3 regions of the Alkalilimnicola ehrlichii MLHE-1 genome follow, and region 3 is predicted to be linked to each of the others. Evidence: predicted binding sites of a transcription regulator. Region 3 holds the regulator's gene; each other region holds the start of a gene.
The links. Region 3 encodes FliA, which starts transcription of late flagellar genes. Its sites were predicted from a motif close to GCTAAAGTTNNNNNNNNNNCNGCCGATA; they were not measured.
Positions count from the first base shown of each region.

Region 1: a site for FliA is predicted at 2,383-2,410, ahead of MLG_RS15560 (MotY family protein). Genes of this name have one in related genera too.
Region 2: a site for FliA is predicted at 2,348-2,375, ahead of MLG_RS05885 (methyl-accepting chemotaxis protein). Genes of this name have one in related genera too.

Region 1 covers NC_008340.1:1,660,800-1,664,918, forward strand. The annotation lists gene acnA (aconitate hydratase AcnA) at 1-2,282, shown strand, start outside; gene MLG_RS15560 (MotY family protein) at 2,419-3,393, shown strand; gene MLG_RS07430 (acyl-CoA thioesterase) at 3,411-3,836, shown strand; gene mazG (nucleoside triphosphate pyrophosphohydrolase) at 3,858-4,119, opposite strand, start outside.
Region 2 covers NC_008340.1:1,349,145-1,353,263, forward strand. The annotation lists gene MLG_RS05880 (methyl-accepting chemotaxis protein) at 1-834, opposite strand, end outside; gene MLG_RS05885 (methyl-accepting chemotaxis protein) at 856-2,280, opposite strand; gene mrcB (penicillin-binding protein 1B) at 2,756-4,119, shown strand, end outside.
Region 3 covers NC_008340.1:1,120,778-1,124,896, reverse strand. The annotation lists gene MLG_RS05070 (chemotaxis protein CheA) at 1-905, opposite strand, end outside; gene MLG_RS05065 (protein phosphatase CheZ) at 975-1,736, opposite strand; gene cheY (chemotaxis response regulator CheY) at 1,741-2,136, opposite strand; gene MLG_RS05055 (RNA polymerase sigma factor FliA) at 2,188-2,916, opposite strand; gene MLG_RS05050 (MinD/ParA family protein) at 2,913-3,746, opposite strand; gene flhF (flagellar biosynthesis protein FlhF) at 3,781-4,119, opposite strand, start outside.

The DNA of each region.
Region 1 (4,119 bases), 540 kb from region 3:
AGTTTCTGCGCTGGGGCCAGAAGGCCTTTTCCAACTTCCGGGTGGTGCCCCCGGGTACCGGCATCGTTCACCAGGTCAACTTGGAGTACCTGGGCCAGGTGGTCTTCACCCGCGAGGAGGACGGCGTCCTGCGCGCCTATCCGGACACCCTGGTCGGCACCGATTCCCACACCACCATGATCAATGGCCTGGGCGTACTGGGCTGGGGCGTGGGCGGCATCGAGGCCGAGGCGGCCATGCTCGGGCAGCCCATCTCCATGCTCATCCCCGAGGTGGTGGGCGTGCGCCTGACCGGCAAGCTGGCCGAGGGGGCCACTGCCACCGACCTGGTGCTTACCGTCACCGAGATGCTGCGTAAGCACGGGGTTGTGGGCAAGTTCGTGGAATTCTTCGGCGACGGCTTGGACCACCTGCCGCTGGCCGACCGGGCCACTATCGGCAACATGGCGCCCGAGTACGGGGCCACCTGCGGCATCTTCCCCATCGACCGGGAGACCCTCAACTACCTGGAGCTCTCCGGCCGGGACGCCGAACAGATCGAGCTGGTGGAGGCCTACGCCAAGCGGGTGGGCCTGTGGCGTGAGACCGGAGCCCGCGAGGCGGAGTACTCCGCGGTGCTGGATCTGGATCTCAGCTCCGTCGTACCCAGCATCGCCGGCCCCAAGCGCCCGCAGGACCGCATCCCGCTGGACCGGGCCAAGGTGGCCTTCCTCGACACCCTCGACCAGTACCTGGAGCAGCACCACTCGGCGCCTGCCAACAAGGACGAGGAGCGCTTCGAGGGTGAAGGCGGCCACGCTGCACCGGGGGTGGACGACGCCCACGAGAAGGGCGCGGTCGAGTACGAGATGGATGGCGAGAAGCACCTCCTGAAGCACGGCTCGGTGGTCATTGCCGCTATCACCTCCTGCACCAACACCTCCAACCCGGCGGTACTGCTGGCGGCGGGGCTGGTGGCCAAGAAGGCCGCCGAAAAAGGCCTGAAGCCCAAGCCCTGGGTGAAGACCAGTCTGGCGCCCGGCTCCCAGGTGGTGCCCGCCTACCTGGAGCGGGCCGGTCTGCTCAAGCCGCTGGAGGCCCTGGGCTTCCATGTGGTCGGCTTTGGCTGCACCACCTGTATCGGCAACGCCGGTCCGCTGCCCGAGCCGATCCAGAACGCCGTCCGCGAGGGTGACCTGTGCGTCTCCTCGGTGCTCTCCGGCAACCGTAACTTCGAGGGTCGCATCCACGGCGATGTGCGCACCAACTACCTGGCCTCGCCGCCGCTGGTGGTGGCCTATGCCCTGGCCGGCAACATGGCGGTGGATCTTTACAAGGAGCCGCTGGGCCATGACCAGGACGGCAACCCCGTCTATCTCAAGGACGTCTGGCCGTCCCAGCAGGAAGTGGCCGAACTGGCCCAGAAGCACATCACCTCGCAGATATACCGCGACAAGTACGCCGATGTCTTCAAGGGTGATGAAACCTGGCAGGCCATCAAGGTGACCGGTGGTGAGCTGTACGACTGGCAGCCCTCCACCTACGTCAAGAACCCGCCCTACTTCGAGGGCATGGCCGCCGAGGCCCAGGGTTCGGCGGCGATCGAGGATGCCCGCTGCCTGGTCTACGTGGGCGATTCCATCACCACTGACCACATCTCACCCGCCGGCGCCATCCACCCGGAGAGCCCCGCGGGCCACTACCTGCGAGAGCAGGGCGTGGAGCCGAAGGACTTCAACTCCTATGGCTCCCGCCGGGGCAATCACGAGATCATGATGCGTGGCACCTTCGCCAACGTGCGCCTGCGCAACAAGATGGCCCCCGGGACCGAAGGAGGGTGGACCACCCATGTGCCCAGCGGCGAGCAGATGTTCATCTACGATGCCGCCATGAAGTACAGGCAGGAGGGGACCCCGCTGGTGGTCCTGGCCGGCAAGGAATACGGCACCGGCTCCTCCCGTGACTGGGCGGCCAAGGGCACCAATCTGCTGGGTATCCGCGCGGTTATCGCGGAAAGCTTCGAGCGTATCCACCGCTCCAACCTGGTGGGCTTCGGCGTCCTGCCGCTACAGTTCAAGGAGGGCGACAGCGCCGAGGGCCTGGGTCTGACCGGCCAGGAGGCCTTCTCCATCAGCTCCCTGGAGGGCGACCCGGAGACTGTGGAGGTGAAGGCCGAGGGGGCGAACGGAACCACCACCTTCGAGGCGTTGGTTCGCATCGACACCCCGAAGGAGTGGGACTACTTCCGCAACGGCGGCATCCTGCATTACGTTCTGCGGCAGCTGGCCGCCAAGGCGGCTTGACCGCCCCCTGCATGGCGGGCCCTCTCCGGCCCGTCCCGCCTGACCGCCCATAAGGTGTGTCAACACAGGGGCCCTTCGGGGCCCCTTTTTTCCACGCTCCCCTCAACCCGGCGGCCTGCCGGCCGATAGTGGGGGTATGAATACCCGTTCTCCGATCCGTTCCCTGGTTTGCGCTGCACTGCTGGTGGCACCCCTCGCCGTGCCGGCCACGGCCCGGGCGGGGAGCGACTACCTGGCGACCCCCCACCAATCCCGCTGGAATGCGGTCTCCGCGACCCATGGCTGCCATCTGGTCCACCGGATCCCGCGTTTCGCCACCGTGCTGGTCAGCCAGTCAGCGGAACAGCGGCTGGTGCTCAGTCTCTACTTGGAGCGCCCCCTGACCGAGTCCCGCACCGCTGAACTGGCCGTCCGCAACCCCGCCTGGCGGGATGACTACGAGGAGACCCTGGCCACGGTGGAACTGCAACCGGGGCGGCGGGCCATCACCTTGGGGCATTACGACACCCAGCACCTGTTGACCCGATTGGAGCAGGGCCGGCAGCCGGCGCTGACCCTGGTCGGCTGGTACTCCGAAGACCCGGTGCGCGTCGGCCTCTCCCCGGTGGCCTTCCGGAACGCCTATGAGGATTTCCTGGCCTGTACCGCGCACCGGGACGGGGACGCCGCCATGGCAACCGGAGACGCCGCGGGGCCCCTGCCGGACTGGGCCCGCCAGGGCCATGAGACCGCCGGCACCGGCGCCCCGGACGACGACACCGTGCCACTGCCTGCCGCACCAGGGGCCACCGTCTACTTCGGTTTCGATCACGCCGGCCTGACCCGCACCGCGAAGGACGCCCTGGCGCGGTTCGCCAACCAGGCCGGCGATGATCCGCACCTGCAGGTCATCGTGGCCGTGGGCCATACGGACAGCGCCGGCCCAGCCGATTACAATGAGCGCCTGGGTGCCCGCCGGGCGGAGGCGGTCCGAGCGGAGCTGATGCGCCGGGGGATAGCGGATGAGCGCATCCGGTTGCGCAGTCTGGGTGAGCGCCAGCCGGCCATGGCCGAGGACGATGGCTACGGCCGGGCCGCCAACCGACGGGTGGAGGTCAGAGCCGAGTACTGAATCTGCAAGGAGCCGCCATGCCGCGCATCCACATCGACTTGCCCGATACCTTCGTCTACTCGACCGAGATCTCGGTGCGGATCACCGACATCAACTACGGCGGTCACCTGGGTAACGACAGTCTGGTCTCGCTGCTGCATGAGGCACGGGCCCGGTTTCTCCAGCAGCACGGATTCAGCGAGCTGTCGGTAGGCGGCGCGGGGATCATCGTGGCGGATGCCGCCGTGGTCTACCAGGCGGAGGCCTTTTTTGGCGACCGCCTGCGGGTGGAGATCGGCGGGCAGGACTTCTCCCGGGTGGGCGGCGACCTGGTCTACCGGGTCAGCAACGTGGAGGGCGGCCGGGAGGTGGCCCGCGCCAAAACCGGCATCGTCTTCTTCGACTACGGAAAGCGCAAGGTCCGCGGGGCACCGCCCGAGTTCCGGGCGCTTTTCGAGGCCTGATCCGCCGCCGCCCGGGGGCAGTCAATCGGGCTTGGACTCGTCCGCCTTAACCGCCTGCCAGTGGGCCTCCAGGCGATCCAGCCCGACGCTAGCCGGGTCCTCGGTATCGTGTCCCAGGGCCTCCTCCAGGCTGCGAAACCGGCGCTCGAACTTATCACCGGCCTTCTGCACCGCCGTCTCCGGGTCCACCTTCAGGTGGCGGGCCAGGTTGACGGTCGCGAACAGCAGATCACCCAGTTCCTCCTCAAAGCGCTCGGGCCCCGCGCCCTGCGCCATCTCCTCT
Region 2 (4,119 bases), 230 kb from region 3:
GGTGACGTCATCCGCCATCTCGTTCAGGCCGTCCAGGGTCTGGTCGCTGTAGCGATCGATCTCCTGTACGGCGGAGGCGATCCGTGCCGACTCGTTGTCCACGTCACCCATCGCCCGGGCCACGGCATCCAGCACCTCCTGCATGGCGTTGGTGCCCTTCTCCACCTGCTTCGCCCGCTCGGTGCTCTTGCCGCCGGTGTCGATCAGTCCGCGGGTCTGCTCGGTGAGTTCGTGCAGCGTGCGGTCGATATCGGAGGTGGCGTCATGGGTCTGTCCGGCCAGGGATTTCACCTCCTCGGCCACCACGGCGAACCCCTGTCCGGCCTCGCCCGCGCGGGCCGCCTCGATGGTGGCGTTGAGGGCCAGCAGATTGGTCTGCTTGGCGATGGAGCCGATGCCCTTGGCCACCTTGCTCACCCGCACCATGGCGTCGTTGAGCCCGCCCAATTCGGATTCGATGTCGTGCACCGATTGGCTCAGGTCGCGGATGTCGCCCAGGGCCTTCTGGATGGTCTCGTCGGACCGGCTCATGTCGGCGCGGGCGGCGCCGGAGACGTGCTGGGCGTTGCGTGCGGCCGAGTCCACCACCTTGTTGGCCTCGGACATGCGCTGGGCGGAGTCGCGCAGTTCCTCGAACAGCGCCACCTCGCGGCGGGTCTGCTCTTTGATCCCGTCCACGTGCCCGGTGACGTCGGAGGCCTCCAGGCCCAGCTCACTGGTGTGCAGGGAGGTCTGCTTGAGGATCTCCTGGTACTTCAGATCCTCGTCAGTGACCGCCGGCGCCCGCTGTCCACCGGCCGGCTGGTCCTTGGCCTTGCGCTTGAAGAAAAACATTGCGTTGCTGCCCCCCCTGACTCAGTCCGCCGCGTAGATCAGCCGCTGACACCCCCAGTGCCGCCCGCCCACCTTGATGGGCACCGAGACCTCTTTGACCAGGGCATGGTGCCCTTCGCCCAGATTCAGGCGGTAGGTCTGCAGCAGGAAACGCTCGCGGTTGCGGGTCGCGGCACGGGTCTCGCGGCTGTCCAGCCGTCGCCGATGAAACCGCGGTAGTTCGGCGCTGTCGTCCGCTGACGGGGCGCGGGCGGCCTCACGGCTTTGTGCCGGCACATACCCGCCCAGGTCGCAGACGAAGGCGGACAGCACCCGGCGCTGGCGCTGCAGGGCCGGTTCCTGGATGGCCGGCAGCACCCGGTCACAGAACTCGGAGTTGGCGGCGGTGAAACGGGGTGGCGCGGTGTCGGCCTCGCGCTGGTAGTTCTGATCGAACAGCGCCTGTTCGTTGACACTGCCGCGCTTCAGGCCCTCCTCGAAGGCGGCGGCGGTGTCCGCGGCCAGTTGCTCGGCCAAGCGGATATAGGGCGTGTCGATGGTCTCCACGCCCTCCACGGCCGTTTCGCGGATCAGTAGCTCGGTGTAATGACGCAGCTTCTCCGTCCGTGCCTCAGCCTCCTCCAATGCATCGTTGGCGTGCCGGACCTCGCTGGTGAGCTCCTCGAGCCCTCCCACCGTCCTGCGGCAGTGCTGGTCGATCTCGCCGACGGACTCATGGATGCGCCCGGACTCGGTGTCCACGTCCTGCATGGCGCTGCCCACCGTCTCCATGATCTCCTGGATGGCGTGGGTGCCCTCACGCACCGCCTGGGCCTTCTCCGTGCTCTCGGCACCGCGCCGGATCAGCCGCTCGATGATGTTGGTCAACTCCTCCAGGATCTGATGGATCTCGGAGGTGGCATCCGCCGTTTGCTTGGCCAGCTCCTTGACGTGCTCCGCCACCACGGCGAAACCGCGGCCCACCTCGCCGGCGCGGGTGGCTTCGATGGTGGCGTTGAGGGCGAGCAGATTGGTTTGCTTGGCAATGGTGCTGATCTCATTGGCCACCTGGGCCACGCCCTGCAGCGCCTCGTTGAGGCTGCTCAACTGGCCTTCGATATGGGTGACCGACTCGGCCAGCCCGCGGATCTGCTCCAGCGAGTGGGTGATGGTTGCGCGTGAGCGCTCCACGTCCTTGCCGGCGCTGGCCGCCACGTCGTGGGCGCGGCGGGCGGCTTGGTCGACGGTGTCGTTGGCCTCGCTCATGCGCCGCGCGGTGCCCACCAGGTCGGAGAATATGGCCGCCTGGCGCCGGAACAGTTGGGCGACGTGTTCGATGTGGTTGACAATGTCCACCGCCTCCACACCCACGCCGCTGGTGCGCTCGGCGATCTGCTGGATGACCGAGAAATGGTTCATGGTCACGGAAGGCGTGCGCTCTTCGTTGTCCTTGACTACCGAAGCCATGGTCGGCTCCCCCTGGTCCCGTCGTCGTCGTCGTTGTTTGTTGTGGTTGTAATACCTTGCCCGTAGATGACGGCGGTGGGTGGGAAAACTTGAGCCCAACGGCCGGCGCAGGTGGATTAATACGTTGGCAGGGCAAAGGGTAAAGCCACCGGGGCGGCAGGGAAAGCCCCGGCGGGCCTGCCACGGCGGTTCCGCATTGCCGGCAATGGCCACCGGTCAAGCCCGTATCGGGTGGGTAAGCGATGGTATAATCTCCGGCCGATTGAGACAGTCCACGAGTCAGGCCCCCATCTGTGATAGCCGAGTGTCTGAGTAACCGTCGTGCTCCCGGCGCGGTCCGCGAGGATCGGTGCGTCCCGGTGGTCCGGCCGGCGCGGTGCCGTGTGGCAGGTCGGGGGGCGGCCCCGGGTGACCGATGGTGAAGCGATCACGTCAGAGCCGGCGCAGGGCCACCGGGCGGGGGCGCCCCGGGCGTTTGAAGCGCTGGGGCGCGCGTCTGCTGGGCCTGCTGGTCACGGTCGCCCTGGTGGCGGTGGGCCTGCTGGCCTTGTACGCCAAGTCGCTGGAGCCGGAGCTGCGCCAGCATTTTGAGGGCGGCCGGTGGGCGGTCCCGGCCCGGGTCTACGCCCGCCCCCTGGAGCTTTACGCCGGCAAGGCCCTGTCGCCGGTGGAGCTGCAGGTGGAGCTTGAGGAGCTGGGCTACCGGCAGACGACGTCGGGGCGCCAACCGGGGAGTTGGAGCCGAAACGGCGCGGTTTTCCACCTGAGTACGCGCGGCTTTGCCCACCCCGACGGTGAGGAGCCGGCCCGTAGCCTGCGCCTGGCCTTCGATGGGGGGCAGCTGGCCTCGGTGACGGGGTTGGATGACCGGGAGCGGGTCGGTCTGGCGCGTCTGGAGCCGGCGGTGGTCGGCAGCCTGCACGCGCCCCATCAGGAGGACCGCTTGCTGGTCCGGCTCGAGCAGGTGCCGGAGACCCTGGTCCGGGCCCTGCTGGTGGTGGAGGACCGCAAGTTCTTCGACCACCACGGCCTCTCCCTCACCGGCATCGCCCGGGCCGCCCTGGCCAATCTGCGGGCCGGCCGGGTGGTGCAGGGGGGCAGCACCCTGACCCAGCAGCTGGTCAAAAACTTCTACCTCAGTGCCGATCAGACCCTGCGGCGCAAGTTCACCGAGGCGGTGATGGCGCTGCTCCTGGAGCATTACTACGAGAAGGACGAGATCCTGGAGGCCTACTTTAACGAGGTCTTTCTCGGGCAGCGCGGCGGGCGGGGCGTCCACGGTTTCGGATTGGGTGCCGAGTTCTACTTCGGGCGTCCCCTGGATGAGCTCAGCCTCGCCCAGCAGGCCACGCTGGTGGGGATGGTGCGCGGACCCTCGCACTATAACCCGCGCCGCCACCCGGAGCGGGCGCGGGAGCGACGGAATCTGGTGCTCACGTTGATGGCGCGTCACGGCATTATCCCGGGGGACGAGGCGCGGGAGGCCATGGCGGAGGATCTGGGGGTCGTGGCCGACGGTCAGCGCCACCAAGGGCGTTATCCCGCCTTCATGGACCTGGTGCGCCGCCACCTGCAACGGGATTACCGCCGGGAGGACCTGATCAGCGAGGGGCTGCATGTACACACCACGCTGGCGCCGCGGGTCCAGCGTGCCGCGGAGCGGGCGGTGGACAGCCGCCTGGCCGCATTCGGTGCGGAAGGATTGCAGGCGGCGCTGGTGTCGGTCTCGGTGGAGGATGGCGAGGTCAAGGCCGTGGTCGGGGGCGCGGACTACCGCTACGCCGGCTTCAACCGGGCCCTGGATGCCCGCCGCCCCATCGGCTCACTGGTCAAGCCGGC
Region 3 (4,119 bases):
GCGCTGGCCTGCGTCCGCGGCGGCCCGGCCGGTTTGGTGGCCTGCCCCGGCGCGCTGGCGCCGGCGGGTGGCGCCGGCTGCCCGCCCTCGTCGGCCGGCTTGCCGGGCGCCCCGCCCTTGCCGTGCAGGTCATCCAGCAGGGCCTCGAACTCGTCCTCGCTGATCCTGTCGTCACCGGCCGCCAGGCTCTGATCCGCCGGTGCGGTCGCGCCGGCATCCTCGGGCAGCGCCTTCTCCGGTACCCCGGCGTGCCGGCCCTTGCCGTGCAACTCGTCGAGCAGTGCCTCGAACTCCTCGTCGGAGATCTCATCACCGCCGGCGGCGCCTTGCGCCGGCGCCCGGACCTCCGCCGGCGCAGCGTCGCCCTCGCCCTTTTCCTCCTCCAGGGCATCCAGCAGGGCCTCGAACTCCCGATCGCTGATGTCGCCCTCCGGCTCACCGGCCGCGGCGGGTTCATCGCCGGCGGGGGTGGCCGTCGACGCTGCCTCATCACCGTCGGTGCCCAGGCGCTGCTCGTCGGTGATATTCAGGGCCTCAAGGTCGCGTAACAGCTCCGGTGCGGCCGGCTGCGGGTCCTCTCCGTTCTCGATGCTATTGAACTGATTGACCACCACATCCAGCGCCTGCAGCACGGTGTCCATCAGCTCCGGGGTCACCGTGCGCTCGCCGTTGCGCAGCAGGTTGAAGACATCCTCGGTGCGGTGGCAGACGTCCACCAGCGGGTCCAGGTTGAGAAAGCCGGCGCCGCCCTTGATGGTATGGAAACCGCGGAAGACGGCATTGAGCAGGTCCTTGTCGTCAGGCCGCTGCTCCAGATCCACCAGCTGTTCACCGAGGTTGTCCAGGATTTCCCGGGACTCCACCAGGAAGTCCTGGACGATGTCGTCTTCGATGTCGATCCCCATGCCTGCCCCCTGATTGTGATGCGGTGGCGGAGCGGCCGGCGCCCGCCGGCGGGCGGTGCGGCGTACGGCTCAGAAGCCGAGGCTGGACAGCAGGTCGTCCACGTCGTCCTGGCCCTTGACCACGTCCTCGCCCTTGCCGGGCATCTGCGGCCCCTCGCCCCGCATGTCGGTCTCCTTGCTCTCCCGGGGCTTATCGGCAGCCCGGCGGGTTTCTTCACCCCGGGCCTTGCCGGACAGGGCGACCATCTGCACCAGGTTCTCCTCGACCTCCTCCACCAGTCCGATGACCCGGCGGATAATCTGGCCGGTGATGTCCTGGTAGTCCTGGGCCATCAGCGCCTCGGAGAGCTTGCTGTGCAGGTCGGAGGCGGAGAGCCGGGTGCGTCCCAGGAAGCCGTCGATATCCCGCGACAGGGTACGGAACTCGTCGGCGGAGAGCTCACGGCGGCGAAAGGCGCGCCAGCGCTCGGCCAGCTCGGCGGACTGGTCGCGCAGCGTATCGGTGAGCGGCATGGCCTCCTCGATAATGCCCAGCGTCCGGTGCGCGGCCTGCTCGGTCATGGTGATGACGTAGTTCAGGCGCTCGCGGGCATCGGGGATGTCGTTGGCCGCGATGTCCGACAGCCGGGTGTCCAGCTTGAAGGACTTGATGGCCTCGTGCAGATCGCGGGTGAGCTGCCCCAGCTGCTGGAAGAGCTCAGTCTCGCGCAGGTGGGTCAACTCGTCGACGATGGCGTCAGCGGTTTGGGCATCGCCCTGCTCCACGGCGGCCAGCAGGCGCTCGGCGGCCTCCCGGTACTGCGCCAGGGTGTCGTCCTGTTCACGCCCCATGGATTCAGGCCCCCCCGGCGTCGATCCGCTCGAAGATCTTCTCGATCTTCTCCCTCAGGGTGACCGCGGTGAAGGGCTTGACGATATAGCCGTTGACCCCGGCCTGGGCCGCCGCGATGATCTGGTCCCGTTTGGCCTCGGCGGTGACCATGAGCACCGGCAGGTCCTTGAGCTCCGGGTCGGCGCGCACCTCCTTGAGCAGGTCCAGGCCGCTCATGCCCGGCATGTTCCAGTCGGTGACCAGGAAATCGATGCCGCCGCGCTTGAGGATGGGCAACGCCGTCTTGCCGTCGTCCGCCTCCACCGTGTTGTTGAAGCCCAGGTCGCGCAGCAGGTTCTTGATGATCCGCCTCATCGTCGAGAAATCGTCCACGATGAGGATCTTCATATTCTTGTTCATGGCTATGGCTATCCCCCTAATTGCATCCGGCCCAGTGGTGTTCGGCACGGCTCAGCTCCGGCCGAGCCATTCCTTTAACGCCTCTCGCAGCTTGACCACAATCCGACCGTGGATCTGGCTGACGCGTGACTCGGTGACATTCAACACCTCGCCGATCTCGCGCAGGTTGAGTTCCTCGTCGTAGTACAGGGCCATGATGAGCTGCTCCCGTTCGGGCAGCCGGCGGATGGCCTCGGCCAGTGCCCTCTGGAAGCCCTCGTCCGTGATCTCGGCGAACGGCTCCGGATGATCCCCGGGCAACTGATGGGGCTCGCCGGTGGCCGGATCCTCCTGGTCGATGCTGAAGATGCGGGATGTGGAGACATCCTGCAGGATCTGGTGGTACTCATCGAGGGTGATGCCCAGCTCCTGGGCCACCTCGTGGTCGCGGGCATCTCGCCCGGTCCGATGCTCCACGGCCCGGATGGCCTCGGCCACCGAGCGGCCCTTGCGGTGTACCGAGCGCGGGGTCCAGTCCAGCCGCCGGATCTCGTCCAGCATCGCGCCGCGGATCCGGATACCGGCGTAGGTCTGAAAGCTGGCCCCCTGACCGGGGTCGAACTGCCGCGCCGCCTCCAGCAGGCCCACCATGCCGGCCTGGATCAAATCGTCCAATTGCACACTGGGCGGCAAACGGCCGGCCAAGTGGTGAGCGATGCGTTTGACCAGCGAGGCGTGCTGCACCAGCAGATCGTTGTCGTGCTGAGCCGCCACCTCGGCGTACATGGCATGTCCGTTCATGAGGACACCTCCCCGGTGCTGTGTTGCACCAGGCGCTCCACGAAGAACTCCAGGGTGCCGGCCAGATGCGCCGGCGAGGGCCACTTACGCACCCGCATGGCCATGTCCTTGAAGGCCCGCGCGGCCGGGCTGCCCGGGTAACTGGTCACCACCGGCTGCTGCTTCTGCACCGCACGGCGCAGGCAGTCGTCCTCGGGGACCATGCCCACGTAGTCGATGGCCAGGTCCAGGAACCGGTCGGTGGCGGCGGAGAGCTTGCGGAACAACTGCCGGCCCTCCTCGGGGGAACGCACCCGGTTGGCCACCATGTGAAAGCGCTCCACCCCGTGGTCGCGGTTGAGCACCTTGATCAGGGCGTAGGCATCGGTGATGGAGGAGGGCTCGTCACAGACCACCACCAGGACCTCGCGCGAGGCCTTGGCGAAGCTCATGACACCGTCGGAGATGCCGGCGGCGGTATCCACCAGCAGGTAGTCCAGCTCGTGATTGAGCTCGCTGAAGCTGCGGATCAGCCCGGCATGCTCCGCGGGGGTGAGTTCGGCCATGCGCTGGGTGCCCGACGAGGCCGGCACGATGGTGAAGTCCCCGGGCGCCTGGAGCAGCACCTCCTCCAGGCTGGCCGTGCCGTCAATGACGTGGGAGAGGTTCTTTCGCGGCGACAGACCGAGCATCACATCCACGTTGGCAAGCCCCAGGTCCGCGTCCATGAGCATGACGCGCTGCTTCTGCGCACTGAGTGCCGCCGCCAGGTTGACGGACACGTTGGTCTTGCCGACACCGCCCTTGCCGCTGGTTACGGCAATGACCTTGACCGGTCTGGGATTAGCCATGCGTCTCAGTCCTGCTGCCTGATCGGAATCCGTGTTACTCGCCTGCATGCCTTGAACCGCCCAGGCTCAGCGCCAGGGCCTCCTCGTCCACTTCCTGGTGGCACTCCTCCACCAAGGTACTAGCTAGTTCGGCTAGTCTATCACCCCTGGCAACCTCAAGGTCTTCCGGCACCCGTTGTCCGGTCCCCAGCCAGGCGATGGGCAGCCGGCTACGCAGGGCCACGGTGAGCAGCCCGCCCAGGCTGGTGGCCTCATCCAGTTTGGTGAAGATGCAGCCCTGCGGCTCCGCCACCGCGAAGGCGCGCATGGATTCGGTCAGCGTGCTCAACTGGGTCGCCGCCGACAGGACCAGGCAGGTGCGCAGTCGCCGACT